DNA from 4 places in the Streptomyces sp. NPDC127068 genome. Region 2 is predicted to be linked to each of the others. Evidence: riboswitches for the same ligand, from Rfam matches in the RefSeq annotation. Region 2 holds a riboswitch; each other region holds the start of a gene.

Evidence for each region. Region 2 has a riboswitch for cyclic di-AMP ahead of ACFWIA_RS22635 (C40 family peptidase). Riboswitches for the same ligand answer to the same signal wherever they lie in the genome.
Region 1: linked by a shared signal. The riboswitch ahead of ACFWIA_RS00645 (transglycosylase family protein) and the one ahead of ACFWIA_RS22635 (C40 family peptidase) in region 2 are both predicted to bind cyclic di-AMP.
Region 3: linked by a shared signal. The riboswitch ahead of ACFWIA_RS19675 (M23 family metallopeptidase) and the one ahead of ACFWIA_RS22635 (C40 family peptidase) in region 2 are both predicted to bind cyclic di-AMP.
Region 4: linked by a shared signal. The riboswitch ahead of ACFWIA_RS30370 (M23 family metallopeptidase) and the one ahead of ACFWIA_RS22635 (C40 family peptidase) in region 2 are both predicted to bind cyclic di-AMP.

What each region holds. Positions count from the first base shown of each region.
Region 1 is NZ_JBHXEN010000001.1:142,758-147,212, reverse strand. Features, by position in the region: gene ACFWIA_RS00655 (cytochrome P450) at 1-434, shown strand, start outside; gene ACFWIA_RS00650 (transglycosylase family protein) at 621-1,706, shown strand; cyclic di-AMP (ydaO/yuaA leader) riboswitch at 1,835-2,070, shown strand; gene ACFWIA_RS00645 (transglycosylase family protein) at 2,075-2,827, shown strand; gene eno (phosphopyruvate hydratase) at 3,223-4,455, shown strand, end outside.
Region 2 is NZ_JBHXEN010000036.1:79,086-83,540, reverse strand. Features, by position in the region: gene ACFWIA_RS22645 (ATP-dependent Clp protease proteolytic subunit) at 1-669, shown strand, start outside; gene ACFWIA_RS22640 (hypothetical protein) at 676-978, shown strand; cyclic di-AMP (ydaO/yuaA leader) riboswitch at 1,279-1,476, shown strand; gene ACFWIA_RS22635 (C40 family peptidase) at 1,481-1,954, shown strand; gene ACFWIA_RS22630 (DUF6328 family protein) at 2,087-2,671, shown strand; gene ACFWIA_RS22625 (ATP-binding protein) at 2,704-3,162, opposite strand; gene ACFWIA_RS22620 (helix-turn-helix domain-containing protein) at 3,452-4,309, shown strand; gene ACFWIA_RS22615 (DUF397 domain-containing protein) at 4,320-4,455, shown strand, end outside.
Region 3 is NZ_JBHXEN010000029.1:77,913-82,367, reverse strand. Features, by position in the region: gene ACFWIA_RS19680 (GntR family transcriptional regulator) at 112-807, opposite strand; gene ACFWIA_RS19675 (M23 family metallopeptidase) at 1,048-1,839, opposite strand; cyclic di-AMP (ydaO/yuaA leader) riboswitch at 1,852-2,014, opposite strand; gene ACFWIA_RS19670 (M16 family metallopeptidase) at 2,261-3,628, opposite strand; gene ACFWIA_RS19665 (M16 family metallopeptidase) at 3,652-4,455, opposite strand, start outside.
Region 4 is NZ_JBHXEN010000063.1:18,994-23,448, forward strand. Features, by position in the region: gene ACFWIA_RS30350 (hypothetical protein) at 1-283, opposite strand, end outside; gene ACFWIA_RS30355 (hypothetical protein) at 295-450, opposite strand; tRNA gene ACFWIA_RS30360 (tRNA-Met) at 694-767, shown strand; gene ACFWIA_RS30365 (PP2C family protein-serine/threonine phosphatase) at 1,012-2,202, shown strand; cyclic di-AMP (ydaO/yuaA leader) riboswitch at 2,500-2,643, shown strand; gene ACFWIA_RS30370 (M23 family metallopeptidase) at 2,655-3,761, shown strand; gene ACFWIA_RS30375 (aldo/keto reductase) at 4,024-4,455, shown strand, end outside.

The DNA.
Region 1 (4,455 bases), on a different contig from region 2:
ACACGGCGGTCGAGGAACTGTTGCGGTTCGACGGCCCGGTGGAGATGGCCACCTGGCGGTTCGCCACCGAACCGCTGCGCCTCGGCGGCCGGGACATCGAGCGGGGGGACCCGGTGCTGGTGGTGCTCGCGGCGGCGGACCGCGACCCGGAACGCTTCGACCGGCCCGACACCCTGGACCTGACCCGGCGCGACAATCCGCACCTCGGATACGGCCACGGAATCCACTACTGCCTCGGCGCGCCACTGGCCCGGTTGGAGGGTCGCGCCGCGCTGGTCACCCTGCTCCGCAGGCTCCCTGACCTGCAACTCGCCGCCGCTCCGGAGGAATTGCGGTGGCGCGGCGGCCTGATCATGCGGGGCCTGCGGACGTTGCCCGTGCGGTTCGCTCCGGCCGCCGTGACCAGCAGTGGTGACGTCAGATCAGTTCCGTGATGCCTGCGTGATCTGCGCTGCATTGACTTGTGACAGGCGTTCGACTCCGGCTACCTTCACGACGAATCGGCCGCCCCCAGCCGCCGTGTTCGGTCCTGCTGTCGTACGAAAGGCCACCGCATGCTCTCCGGGAACGGTCGTCATCGACGCCCCCGACAGGCCCCCCCTCTGGTCGTTGCGGCCGGGGTGACCAGCTCCGCGATCGTCCTTCCGCTGCTCGGTGCGAGCGGTGCGACCGCGGCGGAGGCAGCGACCTGGGACCGGCTCGCGGAGTGCGAGAGCGGCGGCGCGTGGAGCGCGAACGACGCCAACGGCTTCTACGGCGGTCTCCAGCTCACCCAGGAGGCGTGGGAGAAGCACGGCGGGCTCACCTACGCGGTCAGCCCCGACCAGGCCAGCCGGTCCCAGCAGATCACCGTGGGCGAGCGCATCCTGGCCGCGCAGGGACCCACCGCCTGGCCGGGGTGCGGCGAAGCCGTGGGCCTCGTCAAGGGCGGCCCGGCGGCGGCCGTGGACCCGGGCGTTCCGTCCAAGTCGGACAAGGGGAACAAGGGCAGCGCGGTCATCGACACCGCCCCGGGCGGGGTGGCCGCCGGCAAGTCGGACGGGTCCCGTTCCACCGCGGACCGGCCCGCGTCCCAGACCCCCCGACCGGCGGAGACGACGGAACCCGGTTCCTCGACCTCGCCGAGCGCTTCGGAGGACGCCTCCGGTTCCGCGGCTCCCTCCGACGGCGCCACCTCCCCCGGCGCCACGGGTTCTTCGGGACCCTCGGACTCCGCCGACCCCTCGGACTCGTCGAGTTCCTCCCCGTCGTCCGAGGCGTCCCCCGGGGAGTCCTCGTCGAGCGGCGACCCGGCAGACGGGACGCCCGGTACGGGCACTGGCAGCGAGTCGGCCGAGCCCGGCTCCTCGTCCCCCTCGTCAGGCGCCTCCGAGGCGGCTGCGGACGCTTCGACGACGGCGGAGGCGAAGGAGGGTTCGGGCCGTCACCGCGGCGCCCCGGCGGCCGAGGAGGCCGCCGCCTCCCGGGAGGGCGACACCGCGGCGGAGCACGCCTCGCGCAGCAGTGCATCCCGTGACGAACTGGACAAGTCGTACACGGTGCAGTCCGGTGACAACCTGTCGGCGATCGCCGACTCCCAGGGTGTCGAAGGGGGTTGGTCGACCCTCTACGACGGCAACAAGGGCACGGTCGGAACGGACCCCGACCTCATCCTCCCTGGCCAGAGCCTTGACCTGGCGCCCGAAGCCACCGAAAAGAAGCAGTAGTTCGCTCCTTAATGTCCGTTTTGAGGTGTGGGGCGGAAGTGAGACATGGGTCTCATCGACCCGGCTGAGCTTTGAGTTTCGGCCCGCCCCATGCCTACGGTCATGGCCGTTCGCCAATGCGGGCACCGACCTCCGTCACGCCGAATCCTGCCGACGGAAGTTCGGGAAACTCGACGCGTGAAGCGCCGTGGGCAGGAGCGGGGGACCCAAGGTAAGCGCCGGACGGGGTCGTTCGGGGAGTCGACGAGACTCCCCGGGAGACGACCGGACGGCTAGGGGTGGAGCCGCGCGCTGGACGCGCGGCCGGGCACTCACTCGGCCCGAACCCGACAGCTCACCTCGTATGGCGTCGGTGAGGGGATGTCTTCATGCTGCTTTCCGGCAAGGGCAAGCACCGCAAGCCCAGCAAGGCCACTCGTATCGTCACCCTCGCGGGGGTCACCGGAGCGGCCGTCGCCGCCCCGCTGCTGACGGCGACCAGTGCGTCCGCCGCCACCGCCGCCGAGTGGGACCGCGTCGCCCAGTGCGAGTCGGGCGGCAACTGGTCCATCAACACCGGCAACGGTTACTACGGCGGCCTCCAGTTCTCCGCCTCCACCTGGGCCGCCTTCGGCGGAACCAAGTACGCGCCCTCCGCGAACCTGGCCACCAAGGCCCAGCAGATCGAGATAGCCGAGAAGGTCCTCGCCGGCCAGGGCAAGGGTGCCTGGCCGAGCTGTGGCGTCGGCCTCTCCAGCGCCCCCTACGGTGGCGGCGCCGCCGAGCAGCCGAAGCCGCAGACCCAGCAGCCGCAGCAGAGCGCCCCCGTGCAGCAGGCCCAGCCGAAGCAGCAGCAGCCGCAGCAGACCGAGCAGCGCGCCTCCCGCGCCGAGGACCGCGCCCCGGCCGCCCCGGCGCAGCCCGCCAAGCCGGCCGCGCCGACCAAGACGGTCGAGACCCCGACCGGCAAGAAGGTCGCGAAGGGCGACGGCGAGTACAAGGTCGTCAGCGGCGACTCGCTCAGCGCCATCGCCGAGGCCGAGGGCGTCAAGGGCGGCTGGCAGAAGCTGTACGAGCTGAACGACGACATCGTCGACGACGCCGACTTCATCTACCCGGGCCAGCAGCTCCACCTCTCCTGACCCCCGCTGAACCGGTGGTCACCGCCGGGCCCGACGGGCCCCACGGGACCACTCCCGGCTCCGGCCCGCCCCGGCCGTGAGCCGCACACCCGGTCCCGGGCCGCGCCCCGGCCCGGCCGGGAACCCGTCCCCTCGGGTCAGTCCGCCCCGGTGCGCCGCCCCCGTGCACCGGGGCGGCGGTGCGTCCCCGGCCGGCCGGGGACGCGTTGCGCCCCGAACGCGTCGGGGCTCAGGTGTAGCACCCCGAGCACATTTGTTTGCCGACGGAACAATTTGGTTTCCGTTTGTCCACGAGCCGGGTGGCCGGGTGGCCGAAGCCCCGGGGGCCGTTAGGCTCAGGGGCGGCGGGGCCACCGGCCCCGCATCACTGCGTCACATCCCAGAAGGAGATGCTCGTGCCGTCCATCGACGTCGTCGTAGCCCGGGAAATCCTGGACTCCCGAGGCAATCCCACGGTCGAGGTCGAGGTGGGCCTCGATGACGGCAGCACCGGCCGTGCCGCCGTACCGTCCGGCGCCTCCACGGGTGCCTTCGAGGCCCTGGAGCTGCGTGACGGTGACGCCAACCGCTACGGCGGCAAGGGCGTAGAGAAGGCCGTCCTCGCGGTCATCGAGCAGATCGGCCCGGAGCTCGTCGGTTACGACGCCACCGAGCAGCGCCTGATCGACCAGGCCATGTTCGACCTGGACGCCACCCCGGACAAGTCCTCGCTCGGCGCCAACGCCATCCTCGGCGTCTCGCTCGCCGTCGCGCACGCCGCCTCCGAGGCCAGCGACCTGCCGCTGTTCCGCTACCTGGGCGGCCCCAACGCGCACCTCCTGCCGGTGCCGATGATGAACATCCTGAACGGCGGCTCGCACGCCGACTCCAACGTGGACATCCAGGAGTTCATGATCGCGCCGATCGGCGCCGAGTCCTTCTCCGAGGCCCTGCGCTGGGGCACCGAGGTCTACCACACCCTCAAGAAGGTCCTGAAGTCGAAGGGCCTCGCCACCGGCCTCGGCGACGAGGGCGGCTTCGCCCCGAACCTCGGCTCCAACCGCGAGGCCCTGGACCTGATCCTCGAAGCGATCAAGGAAGCCGGTTACGTCCCCGGCCAGCAGGTCGCCCTGGCGCTCGACGTCGCCGCCTCTGAGTTTTACAAGGACGGCGTGTACCTCTTCGAGGGCAAGGAGCGCACCGCCGCCGAGATGACGGACTACTACGCCGAGCTCGTCGACGCGTACCCCCTCGTCTCCATCGAGGACCCGCTGTTCGAGGACGACTGGGCGGGCTGGAACGGCATCACCGCGCGCCTCGGCGACCGGGTGCAGCTGGTCGGCGACGACCTGTTCGTCACCAACCCGGAGCGCCTGGCCCGCGGCATCGAGGAGAACTCCGCGAACGCCCTGCTCGTCAAGGTCAACCAGATCGGTTCGCTGACCGAGACCCTGGACGCCGTGGAGCTGGCCCAGCGCAGCGGCTTCAAGTGCATGATGAGCCACCGCTCCGGCGAGACCGAGGACGTCACCATCGCCGACCTCGCCGTCGCCACCAACTGCGGCCAGATCAAGACCGGAGCCCCGGCCCGCTCCGAGCGCGTCGCCAAGTACAACCAGCTCCTGCGCATCGAGGAGATCCTCGACGAC
Region 2 (4,455 bases):
TACATTTTTTCCTCAGAGGAGGCGATCGTCGTGACCCTTCAGTCGGCGGCCCGCTACGTCCTGCCCCGGTTCACCGAGCGGACCTCCTGGGGCCCGCGCACGCTCGACCCGTACGGCAAGCTGCTGGACGAGCGGATCGTGATGCTGGGCACCCCCATCGACGACACCGCGGCGAACGACGTGACGGCCCAACTGATGCACCTGGAACACGCGGCGCCCGACCGGGACATCTCGCTGTACCTCAACTCGCCCGGCGGCTCGTTCACGGCCATGACCGCGATCTACGACACGATGCGCTTCCTCAGCTGCGACGTGGAGACGATCTGCCTGGGACAGGCCGCGTCCGCAGCGGCCGTCCTCCTGGCGGCGGGCACGCCGGGCAAGCGACTCGCCCTGCCCGGGGCACGGGTGATGATCCATCAGCCCTCGCTCGCCGAACCCGTCCAGGGCCGGGCCGACGACCTGGCGGCCCGGGCCGGTGAGCTCCAGCGCACCCGCGACCTGCTGGAGGAGCTGCTGACCCGGCACACCGGGCAGCCGCGCGAGCGGGTGGCCGCGGACATCGAGCGCGACCTGTTCCTCGACGCGCCCCGGGCCCTGGAGTACGGACTCGTCGACCGGATCGTGGCGAGCCGCAAGGGCACCCCCGCGACCCGGGCCACCCGGTAGGCGACGGTGCTTCCCGACCTGCCCCCGCTGCCGGCGCTGACCCGCGCCGAAGGGGAACTCATCGACCGGTACCTGGAGGCCGTGGACCTGCTCGGCCGGATCAATCCCGCGCGCGCCGACGACACCTATCGAGGCCTGCGCGCCGCGCAGGCGCTCGTCGGCAAGGCCGTGGAGCTGCGGGACGCGCTGGCGCTGATGCACCAGCGCGGCGAGAGCCAGGTGCACGCCGACACGCTGGCCCGTGCGCTGCGCACCCTGGACGGCGTACGACGGGCGGCGCGCGTCGGGGTGCCACCGGACGGCAACTGACCCGGCGTCCGAGAGTCACCCGAAACGGCCCGGACGAGGTACCCCCGATCAGCGTATTAAAGGGTAGACATTCAAGGGGTTCCGACTTGCTTCATATGTCTACCCGATCCTTAGCAAACGACGTTTCACCGCTGGTACAGACGTCGTCCGATGTCCGCGGCTGCGCCCGCTCGGAGGACTGTCCACCTGAACGGGTCAGGGGTGAGGAGACTCACAAACCAGCGGTAACGTTCGGTTTTTCCGGTGTTCATGCGTGAAGATCCCTTCCGACGACAAGCCCCCGCCACAGCGGCGGGGCGGTCCGGGCGGACGCCGAGTCCTGCCGCCGCCCGGACGCCAGGTCGACAGGAGTGGATCGGCAGGAGTGGAGGACCCGAGCAAGACGGGCCGCCGGAGAGATCCGGGCGGGCCCTTGGGGTGAAGCCGCGTGAGCGGCCGGGCATCTTCGCCTGCCCGAACCCGACAGGTCATCCTTCACAGGCGGCTGACGAAGGGTTGCGCAATGACTGCGCTCAATCGTGTCCCGTCGCTGCTGACCAGGGCCGGAACGGCCTCGGCTCTGACGCTCGTCGCCGTAGGCGGCGGCATAGTGGCTCCCGGCGCCGCCTCAGAGGCGACCGCCGCGACGTCCGCGACCAAGGCACTCAAGGTGGCCGCCTCGAAGAAGGGCGCTCCCTACCGGTACGGCGCGACCGGGCCGAGCAGATTCGACTGCTCCGGACTCACGCTGTACTCGTACAAGAAGGCGGGCAAGAACCTGCCCCGTACGGCTGCGGGCCAGTACAACAAGACCAAGCGCGTGAAGGCGAGCAACCGTAGCAAGGGAGACCTGGTCTTCTTCTACTCGGGCAGCAACGTCTACCACGTCGGCATCTACGCCGGCGGCGGCAAGATGTGGCACTCCCCGAAAACCGGCGACGTGGTACGGCTCACGAAGATCTGGACCAAGAGCGTCAAGTACGGACGGGTGCGGTGAGCGATGCGACGAACTGAGCGGGGCGCACGGGGACCCGTGTGCTGACCGTCTGACGGGGTGGGGAACGGGGCGTGTGCGTTCCCCACCCTTTCGGTCCCCGCTGAAGCAGCCCGGACCGGTTACCCATGACACATGACTGATGAGCGGTCCGAGCGTCCCCTCGCGGAGAGCTCGATGCAGCGGGCCAACCGGAACTTCGGGGAACTCCTCCAGGAACTCCGCGTCACCCAGACCGGTGTGCAGATCCTCTTCGCCTTCCTGCTGACCCTCGCGTTCACGCCCCGCTTCCCGTCACTCGACCTCGTGCAGCGCAGTACGTACGTGGTCTCCCTGTGCCTGGCGATCCTCGCCGCGGCCCTGTTCACGGCCCCCGCGGCGATCCACCGCTACCTGTTCCGACGGGGTGCCAAGCCCGACATCGTGTGGGTGTCGTCCCGGCTGACCGAACTCGGGCTCGGGGCGCTGTCCCTGGCGCTCACCGGATCGGTGCTGCTCGCGGTGGACGTGGCCGTGGGCCGGGCCGGGGGCGTCGCCGCCGCCGTGGGCACCCTGGCGGTGTGCGCGGGACTGTGGGTCGTCCTGCCCTGGCAGGTGCTGCGGCGCCTGAACCGCCGCTCGGCCGCACGGGCCTCCTGGGCGGGCGAAGGACGGAATCCGGACGGGACCCCGGGGGCACGGCGGGGAAGTCCGGGACGGCGCGGTGACGGCCCGCCCTGACCGGTTCTCGTCGTTCCGCACGCCCCCGCGCCTCAGCGCTGGGCGGGACGGTCAGCGCTGGGCGAGCGCCACCACCGCTGCACGGGCAGGGCGATCCACACCGTCTTGCCGCCCTCGGGGGTGGGACTGACCGACAGCCGCCCCCCGTGCTCGACGGTGAGCGAGCGGATGATGGCCATGCCACGGCCGTTGTCCTGCTGAACGGCCGCCGGGAGGCGCTGGGGATGGCGCGGGTGGCTGTCGGTGACCCCGACGCGCAGCTGCTCGTCCCTGAGCAGTTCCACGTCGACGGTGAACGTGGGCGACTGACCGAGGGTGTGCTGGATCGCGTTGGTCGCCAGCTCCGACACGATCAGCCGGACCGTGTCGGTCACCCCCGCATCGGCGGGGATGCCCCAGTCCGCGAGGACGTCACTCACGTAGGCACGCGCGACGGGGACCGAGGCGGGCTCGCTCGGCAGGGTTACGGATGCTTCCTGATGATCTGCCATGGCGACGTCGTCCCTTTCCCACCGGGACCGGACTCCGGCGTGAGGCGGATGGTTCGCGGACGGTCCCGGACTGGTGCTGCGGCCAGCCTGCCATCTGCGCGCCGGTCACGGGGGCCGATCCACGAGGATGTGCATATATCTGTCGCTCGAAGCGGTGAACTCTTCCGCGCCGGCCAGCGAGTCCGGCAGTACGCCCCCTCGCTACCTCCGCACGCCGCTCGCGCCCCCGCGGTCGCCGCATCCTCTACCGTCTGGCGGTGGACCACCCACCGGCCGGAAGGAGTCGGCCATGCAGCACCGCCCCGCCGTACGCCGCCGCAAGCTCGGCTCCGAGCTGCGCCGGCTGCGCGTCCACGCGGACCTCACCAGCGGGGAGGCCGCGCGACGAGCGGGCTGGAACCAGTCGAAGGTGAGCCGGATCGAAACCGCGCGCAGCGGGGTCAAGGCCGATGACGTGCGGCTCCTCCTCGACCTCTACCAGGTCGACGACGAGTCGCTGCGGGACCTGCTCGTCGCGCTCGCCGAACCGGACGGCGCGTCCGGTCACCGCTGGTGGCACGACTACCGGCAGCTGCTGCCGCCCGCCTACCGGGACTTCATCTGTCTGGAGGAGCAGGCGAACCGGGTGCGCACCCTGGAGACCGTGGTGGTGCCGGGACTGCTCCAGACCCCCGGCTACGCACGGGCGGTGACCCGGGCCTCGGTGGTGGGCCTGCCGGAGGCTGAGGTCGAGCGGCTGGTGGAAGTGCGGCTCGCCCGGCAGGAGGTGCTGCGCCGCGCGGCGCCGCCCCGACTCGAAGCCGTCCTGGACGAGGCGGTGCTGCGGCGTCCGGTCGGCGGGGCCGCCGTGCTGGCGGGGCAACTCGACCACCTGGTCGAGACGGCGCGCCGCGGGCTGGTGCGGCTGCGCGTGGTGCCGTTCTCGGCCGGCGAACACATCGGGCTCACCGGCCCCTTCGTCCTGTTCTCCTTTCCGAAAACCGACGATCTGGATGTGGTCGTTCTCGATGACCTCACGAGTAGCCTCTACCTGGAGGGAAAACCTGAGGTGAAGGCCTATCTCGACGCCTTCACCTCAGTGGAGGAACAGGCCCTTTCTCCCGAAGACTCCCTGGACTTCATCGCGGGGGTCCGTCACGGCGCGTGAAGGAGGAACCATGTCCGACCGGTCGCGGCCGTTTCCCTGTCGCACCACCTCACTGATCGACAGCACCTCACTGGGCGACGTCCACTGGCGACGCAGCAGCCGGAGCACGGGGATGAACAACTGCATCGAAACGGCCCGGCCCGCCG
Region 3 (4,455 bases), on a different contig from region 2:
CCCGCGCGATCCCCGCTCGAAGTAAACGACACCACGGCACGACGCATTCCAGCGAATTCCTTCGCCAAGCGCGGCGCCAGTGATCGACGGTCACATCGTGGCGGCCCTTTGTTACGGGACGGCGCTTCCCGTGTTGACGGGATGTTTCGACGTCCCCGAGCGCCGGAGCGGCTCCGGGCGACGCGCGGCCTTGCGGCGGTGGGCCGCGATCCCGCGCTCCGTGTGCGCGGCCATCAGCACGCCGGCCCGCTCCGCGTCGCGCCGGGCCACCGCGTCGATGATCGCCCCGCGCTCCGTCCACTCCTCGGCGGGCCGCTGAGCGGGCTCGACCGTGTACATCCAGGCGGTCTTGTGCCGCACCTGGGTGAGCATGGCGATCAGCCCGTGGCTGGCGCAGGCCTGGATCAGCGTCTCGTGGAACCAGCTGCCCAGGGCACGCAGCTCGTCCCCGGTCCCGTTCCCCGCCCGCTCCTGCCCCAGGCGCACCAGTCCGCGCAGCACCTTCAGATGGGCGTCCGTGCGCCGTTCGGCCGCGCGGGACGCCCCCAGGGGCTCCAGCAGCCGTCGCACGTCGAGCAGGTCGGCCGCCTCCCGGTCGGTCGGCTCGGCGACACAGGCCCCCGCATGTCTACGGGTGACCACGAACCCCTCGGCCTCCAGCGTGCGCAACGCCTCGCGCACCGGGACGCGGGAGACTCCGTAGCGGCGGGCGAGCACGTCTTCGGTGAGTCGGCTCCCCCGCTCCAGTGCACCGCTGACGATGTCGTCCCGAATGGCCGTGCATACCGAATGGGCGGGAATGCGCATGGGGGGACCTCCGCTTCCGTGCCCGCGAAACGCGGTCGATCGACATTGATTCGGTGACTCTATTGCAGCTCGCCGGAATTTCCGACCGCTCTTCACCGTTCCCTGGAATTTCCGGACGATGGATTACCCGCCGGCGACCGGGTCACGGGGCGCTCGGCCGGTAGGGCGCCCGCGGTCCGGGAACGACGAAAGCCCCGGCCGGAGCCGGGGCTTTCGGTGGTGCCGTCCTTGGGGGGAGGCTCAGAGGGACACGCCGTGCGCGCGCAGGTAGGCGACGGGGTCGAGGTCGGAGCCGTACTCGGCGCTCGCCCGCGCCTCGAAGTGCAGGTGCGCCCCGGTCACGTTGCCGGTGGCACCCGCGAGGCCGATCTGCTGGCCCGCGGTGACCGACTGGCCCGCGGTGACGGCCACGGACGACAGGTGCGCGTACTGGGTGTAGGTGCCGTCGTGCATCTTGATGACGACGTTGTAGCCGTAGGCGCCGCCCCAGCCGGCCTCGACCACGGTGCCGTAGCCGACGGACTGGATCGGGGTGCCGGTGCCGGCGTGGAAGTCGATGCCGGTGTGGGTACCGGAGGACCAGATGCTGCCGCCCGCGCCGTAGGAGGTGGAGACGTGGCCACCGGCGACGGGGCTGACGTAGGTCGTCAGGCGCTTGCGCTCGGCCTCGCGGGCCGCCCGCTCCTCGGCCTCGCGCTCCTTCGCGGCCTCGGCCTCGGCCCGGCGCTTCTGCTCGGCGAGGCGCTGCTTGGTCTCCGCCTCGACGAGCTTCAGGGCGGCGGCCTCGTCGGCGGCGATCTGCTGCACCGCGGCCTGGGTGTCGATCTCGTCGGCGACGGCGTCCCCGATGGAGATCGTCTTGGTGAGACCCGTGTCCTCCAGGGCGGAGGGCTCGTCGACGGCCAGGGCGGGGGAGGCGAGGGTGCCGATGACACCGGTGGTGGTCAGCGTGGCGACGCCCGCGACGTTCGCGGTGGTGCGCGACATGCGCGTCGGACGACGGTGCTTCCCGGTGGCGCGGGTGAACGCCATGAAGTGGGTGGTCCTTTCCTTCCTTCTCGCCTACCGGGTTAGCTGACGGGTTCGGAGCAGGAAGGTCTCCTACGGACCCCCTCCGCGTGGCGACGGGCGTCCGATTCACCCCAGGGACGGTTGGGTCCCCGGCTCCCCAGGCTCGCGCCGTAGGGGGATTCGGCGATGACTGTCCGGTGCCGCGGCTGCGGCGTACCGCACGACGGGCAGTCGACCTGACGCTAAGCCGGAGATCTTTCCTACGACAAACGGATCGGCGGTTTTGTTGCGCACGCCACACCGCGGACCGCAACGTCCGGCGCTTTCGGGACATCCGGGCCCGGCGCCCGGGGGCGCCGCGCTGACGGTGCGTGAAACGCCGGCCGGACGCACGGAGGTGCCGTCCCGTCGGACGACGGAACGGCACCCACCGCGGTCGCTCCTAGCCGGAGACGACCGTGACCTCGCCGATGCCGAGCGCCTTCACCGGCTCCTCGATCTGCGTCGCGTCGCCGACCAGCACCGTCACCAGACGCTCCACCGGGAAGGCGTTCACGACGGCCGCCGTGGCCTCCACGGTGCCGGTGGCCGCGAGCCGCTGGTACAGCAGCCCCTGGTAGTCGTCCGGGAGTTCCTGCTCGACCTGGTCGGCGAGGGTGCCCGCGACAGCCCCGGCCGTCTCGTACTTCAGCGGGGCGACGCCCACCAGGTTCTGCACCGCGACGTCCCGTTCGGCGTCCGTCAGGCCCTCGCCGGCGAGCGTCCGCAGGACCTTCCACAGGTCCTCCAGCGCGGGCCCGGTCGACGCCGTGTCGACGGAACCGGAGATGCCGAGCAGCGCCGCGCCCGTGCCGTTCGCCGTCGACCGCAGCACCTGGGCGAAGGCCCGCACGCCGTACGTGTAGCCCTTCTCCTCGCGCAGCACGCGGTCCAGTCGCGAGGTGAGCGTGCCGCCCAGGCAGTAGGTGCCGAGGACCTGGGCCGGCCACACCCGGTCGTGCCGGTCGGCCCCGAGACGGCCGATCAGCACCTGGGTCTGGACCGCACCCGGCCGGTCCACGATGAAGACCCGGCCGCTGTCGTCGGCGGTCACCGGGGGCACCAGGCGCGGGGTCGCCGGACCGCCCGTCCAGGCCCCGAGGGTGTCCGCGAGGACCGCGTCGACGTCGACGCCGGTGAAGTCCCCCACGATGACGGCGGTCGCCGTGGCGGGCCGCACGTTCTTCTCGTAGAGGGCGCGCACGGCGGCCGAGTCGATCGCCGCGACGGTCTCCTCGGAGCCCTGGCGCGGGCGGGACATCCGGACGTCCGCGGGGAACAGCTGCTTGTACAGCTCCTTGGCCGCGCGCCGGCCGGGGTTGGCCGTCTCGTGCGGGATCTCGTCCAACCGGTTGCGGACCAGGCGCTCGATCTCGCTGTCGGCGAAGGCCGGCGCGCGCAGGGCGTCGGCGAGCAGCCCGAGGGCCTTCGGCAGCCGGGAGGCGGGCACTTCGAGGGAGATCCGGACACAGGGGTGGTCGGCGTGCGCGTCGAGGGTGGCGCCGCAGCGCTCCAGCTCGGCGGCGAACTCCTCGGCCGTGTGCTTGTCGGTGCCCTCGGAGAACGCCCGCGCCATGATGGTGGCGACTCCGTCGAGGCCGGCCGGCTCGACGTCCAGCGGGCTGTCCAGCAGCACCTCCACGGCGACGACCTGCTGTCCGGGGCGGTCGCAGCGCAGCACGGTCAGGCCGTTGCCCAGCGTCTGGCGGGTGGGCTCGGGGAAGGCCCAGGGGCGGGCGTCACCGGGCTGCGGCTGGGGGTGGAAGTCCATGGTCACGACTGGCTGGGCCTCGGTCACTTGGCCGCCTCCTCGTCTGCGTTCTCGTCGGCCCCGGCGTCGGCGGCACCGTCCGCGTCGGGCTCCGGGTGGTCCAGCGGCTCGTAGACGAGCACCGCGCGGTTGTCGGGCCGCAGTCGCGCCGCGGCGACCTCCCGGACCTCCTCCGCGGTGACGTCCAGGACCCGCTGGACGGCGGTCAGGGCGAGCTGGGGGTCACCGAACAGGACCGCGTACCGACACAGTTCGTCGGCGCGGCCGGCGACCGTGCCCAGCCGGTCCAGCCACTCGCGCTCCAGCTGTGCCTGGGCGCGCTCCATCTCCTCCGGGGTCGGCCCCTCGGCGGCGAAGCGGGCCAGCTCCTCGTCGACGGCCGCCTCGATGGTCGGGACCTCCACGCCGTGCGAGGTCTTCACGTCCAGCCAGCCCAGCGAGGGCGCGCCGGCCAGGCGCAGCAGCCCGAAGCCGGCGCCCACGGCCGTGCGGTCGCGGCGGACCAGCCGGTTGTAGATCCGGGACGACTCGCCGCCGCCCAGCACGGTGAGCGCCAGGTCGGCCGCGTCACTGGCGCGGGTGCCGTCCTGAGGGAGCCGGTAGGCGGCCATCAGCGCACGCGAGGGGACCTCCTCCTCGACGACCTCGCGCAGTTCCTCGCCGATGACGTCGGGCAGGGCGCCGTCGCGCGGAGCGGGCTTGCCGTCGTGTCCCGGGATGGAGCCGAAGTACTTCTCGACCCAGGCGAGCGTCCGCTCCGGGTCGATGTCGCCGACCACGGACAGCACGGCGTTGTTGGGCGCGTAGTAGGTGCGGAAGAACTCCCG
Region 4 (4,455 bases), on a different contig from region 2:
GGTGACCGCGGGGGGTGCGCCGGTCGCCGTCGAGCCCGGCCGCCTTGCGGGCCCATCGGGCGACGGTCTCGGCGGGCACGCCGATGCTGTCGACGATCCGGGCGGCCTTCTCCCGGCAACCGGGCTCCGGACAGGCGACGGGGTCGCTCGACCCACCGGTCCGCGCCCGCCGCGGTCGGGACGGCTGCGGCGGGCCCGGCTGCGCGGCGGAGGACGGGGCGGGAGCGGACTCGGGTGGTAGGTATCGGGCGGTGCAGCCCAGGCAGACGTACCACGTGCGCATGTGTGGGTCTCCTAGTGGGATTGGCCGGTCCCGGAGCAGGTTCCGCAGGCACCGGTCCATCGTCGGACGACCGGCTTCTGACGGCCGTTCTCGTCCGTCTCCACCGTGTGCTGTTCGTGCTCGGTGAGTCCGGTGCCGCCGCAGGCCGGGCAGGTCTCGTCACTCATCCGTCCAGGATGGCGGACGGGCCGGGGCGCCACCGGGAATCCGGCGCCCCACCACCCGAACCGGGCAGGGGCGGGGGCGGCACGGTTGACGTACCCCGTCCGGCGCACCCCCGTTCCGTACGCGTCCGGACCGGGCACCCGTCCGTACTGCCGGCGGCGGGGCGGGGAGCGACGTCCGGGCCGCTGCCTGCGGAAACGGATGGTGGTCCGGGCGCCCGAGTGGTGTAGAGTCGGGTTTACCGACGCGGGGTGGAGCAGCTCGGTAGCTCGCTGGGCTCATAACCCAGAGGTCGCAGGTTCAAATCCTGTCCCCGCTACTCAGGCCGAAGGCCCGGAAGCCCAGTGCTTCCGGGCCTTCGGTGCGTCCGGGTGAGGTCTGGGTGACCGCTGCCGGTCGTCCGCGTTCACCCGTACGGCCCGTACGGCTCGCTGCGCGTCCCCGGTGGGGCAAGCCTGGGGGCGGCGGGCGGTGACGGGCACGGAGGCGGCGGGAGACGGTACGTGGGCCACGGAGGCGAGCCGACCGACGGTGCCGGGTCCCCCGACCCGGTGCCCGACCCGGTGCCCGGTCCCGTAGCGGAGACGGCGCCCGGCCTCGTACCGGACCCGGCCCCCGACCCCGTACCGGAGAGGGGCCCCGACCCCGTGCCGGGGGCGGCGCCCGGTACGGGCCGGCACCGGCGCTCCACCCGCCGCGGCAGCTGGTTCGTTCGGGTGCTGCCCGTCCTGCTGATCGTCATCGGACTGTTCTACGACGAGCTCACCCCGCTGCACCTCACCGCTTCCCCCCTCTTCGCCGCCGCACCGCTGGCCGCCGCGCCCTTCTACGGCCGCCGCGGGACCGTGGCCGTCGGGCTGATGGCCTGCGCCGCCGCGCTGGGCGAGCGGTCCGCGGACGGCGGCCTGGCGCGGGCCGACGCCATCACCGACCTCGCGACCATCGTGACGGTGTCCGTGCTCGCCGTCGTCATCAACGGCCTCGCCCGGCGCAGCAACGCCCGGCTCGCCTCGGCACGGGAGATCGCGGAAGCCGCCCAGCGCGCCGTGCTGCCGGAGCCCGCCGACCGGATCGGCGGCCTCGACGTCGCCGCCCGCTACGAGGCCGCACAGGCCGACGCGTCCATCGGGGGCGACCTGTACGCCGTGCAGGACACCCCGCACGGGGTCCGGCTGGTGGTCGGTGACGTACGGGGCAAGGGGATCACCGCGGTCTCCGCGGTCGCGGTGCTCATCGGCGCGTTCCGGGAGGCCGCCGAGCAGGAGGCGACCCTGGAGGCCGTGGCCCGACGGCTGGAACGCGCCCTGGCCCGGGAGGGGACCCGCCGGCGCGGGGTCGACGACTTCGAGGGGTTCACCACCGCCGTACTCGCCGAACTCCCGCACGGGCAGGACGTCGTACGGGTCCTCAACCGGGGGCACCCGCCGCCGCTGCTGCTGGCCCCGGACGGCGCTCTGACCGTCCTGGACCCGCGCCGCCCGGCGCTGCCGCTGGGCATGGCCGACCTCGGGGTGTGGCCCGACCGGTGCGACGAGGCGCCCTTCCCTCCCGGCACGACCCTGCTCGGCTACACCGACGGGCTCTCCGAAGCGCGGGACGTGCACGGTGAGTTCTACGACCCGGTGGCGCGGTTGCGCGGCCGGACCTTCTCCGACCCGAACGCCCTGCTCGCCGTCGTCATCAACGAGGTCGCCTGGCACACGGAGGGCGGCTCGGAGGACGACCTGGCCCTGCTCGCGGTCCGCCGGCCCTGAACACCCGGCACGCCACTTCCGCCACTTCCGTCACGTCGTCACCCCGCCGGAGGCGCCCACTCACACCCCGTGACGGACCCCTCCCCGTCGATAACAACTGAGCCACCGTCAGAGAAAGTTCTCTGCTCCGGGGAATATTGTCCAACTGTCAACTCGCCCTGTTCCGCCCGCCCGTGCCCCGATAAGTCCCTGCCATCGGCGGGAACGATCAACTGGAAGCGCTTGGAATCCGGCCCCCGGGTCTATTAACGTTCGATAACGCAGCGCGGTCGTCCCAGCCGTCACCAGAGTCGGCTCCGTGCGCACGCGCCGAATCCCGCAAGGGAACCGGGGAACCACCACCATGGGGTGAATCGGGCAGCCTCTTCTCAAGGACGCCCGTAGGAGACCTTCCTGCTCCGAACCCGTCAGCTAACCCGGTAGGCGAGAAGGAAGGAAAGGAGTACGCCTCAGTGGCGTCCAATCGGCCTGCCCCCGAAGCTCCCTACGTGCCGAAATCGGCCGAGGACGGGGCCCCCTCCACCTCCCCCTACGGCCGGGTCTACGGACCCGATGTGACCGAGGGCGAGACCCGCGAGGTCTGGAACCCGACCGCCGACACCGTCCGACCCGTGCGCGGTCGGCACCGCGTCGCCAAGCAGCGCGGCGGACTCGCCCGCAGCTCCACCGTCCTCGGCGTCGGCGTCATCGCCGCGGTCGGCGCGGGCGGCATCGCCACCGCGCAGGGCGGCAAGCCGGCCGTGAAGATATCGATGCCCGACATCGGCTCGATCATGCCCGGCGACTCCTCCGCGGACACCGCCACCCAGGCCGCCGCACCCGCCGTCGCCCCGCTCACCGGCGCCGGCGTCACCAGCGCCGACACCGCCGAGGGCGCCACCGACGCCGGCGAGGCCCTGCGCGCCCGCATCATGCAGCAGGCCGAACAGCAGCAGGACCAGGCCGAGAGCGCCACCCGCGCCGCCGCCGAGAAGGCCGCCGCGGAGAAGGCCACCAAGGACGCCGCCGCCGCCGAGGCGAAGGCCAAGGCCAAGAAGGAAGCCGAGGCGAAGGCCAAGAAGGAAGAGGAGCGGAAGAAGAAGGAGGCCGAGCGCGCGAAGGCGGCTGCCGCGGCGAAGGCCAAGGCCGAGCGGGAACGCATCGCCAAGCTCGCCAAGAGCTTCTCCCTCCCGCTCTCCTCGTACACGCTGACCTCGACCTACGGGCAGTCCGGCGCGATGTGGTCCTCCGGCTCCCACACGGGCCTCGACTTCGCCGCCCCGACCGGCACCCCGCTGAAGGCCATCGGCAGCGGCACCATCACCGAGGCCGGCTGGTCCGGTTCGTACGGATACCGCACCGTCCTCACCCTCAACGACGGCACCGAACTCTGGTACGCCCACCAGTCGTCGATCGGTGTGAGCGTCGGTCAGAAGGTCTCCACCGGCGAGGTCATCGGCCGCGTCGGCGGCACCGGCAACGTCACCGGTGCCCACCTCCACCTGGAGGTCCACCCCGGCGGCGGCAGCGCGGGCATCGACCCGGCCGCCTACCTGCGCGGCAAGGGCCTCAGCCTCTAGTCGACCGGTCGACGGGCGGGCCGCGGTGACGCGGGCCGGGCGGCGCCGTACGAAGCTCCGGCGCTCCGGCGCACCCCGCCCGCACACCCCGTACCCCCGTCCCCCACGAGGGCCGGGCACCGCTCGTGTCCTGCGCGGCGCCCGGACCTGAGACGGGTCATCCCCCACGTCCGGGTGCCGACGGTCCTGGCGTTCACCCTCCGACGTCAGGGCCGCCGGTCCCCGGGAAGGGGCCGCGGGGGGCACGGTGTTGACTGGGGCCATGACCACTCTGCGCCCGTTGGGCCCGTCCGGTATCGATGTCTTCCCGCTCGCCCTCGGCGGCAACGTCTTCGGCTGGACCGCGGACACCTCCCAGACCTTCGCCGTCCTCGACGCCTACGCGGGCGCCGGCGGCAACTTCGTCGACACCGCCGACTCCTACTCCGTCTGGGCGGACGGCAACCAGGGCGGCGAGTCCGAGTCCCTCATCGGCCGCTGGATGGCCGCGCGCGGCAACCGCGCCGAGGTCGTCGTCGCCACCAAGGTCGGCGCCCACCCCGCCTACAAGGGCCTGTCGCCCACCACCATCAAGGCCGCCGCGGAAGCGTCCCTCACCCGGCTGGGCACCGACTACATCGACGTCTACTACACGCACTTCGACGACGTCTCCGTCCCGGTCGAGGACATCGTCACCGCCCTGGACGAGTTGGTC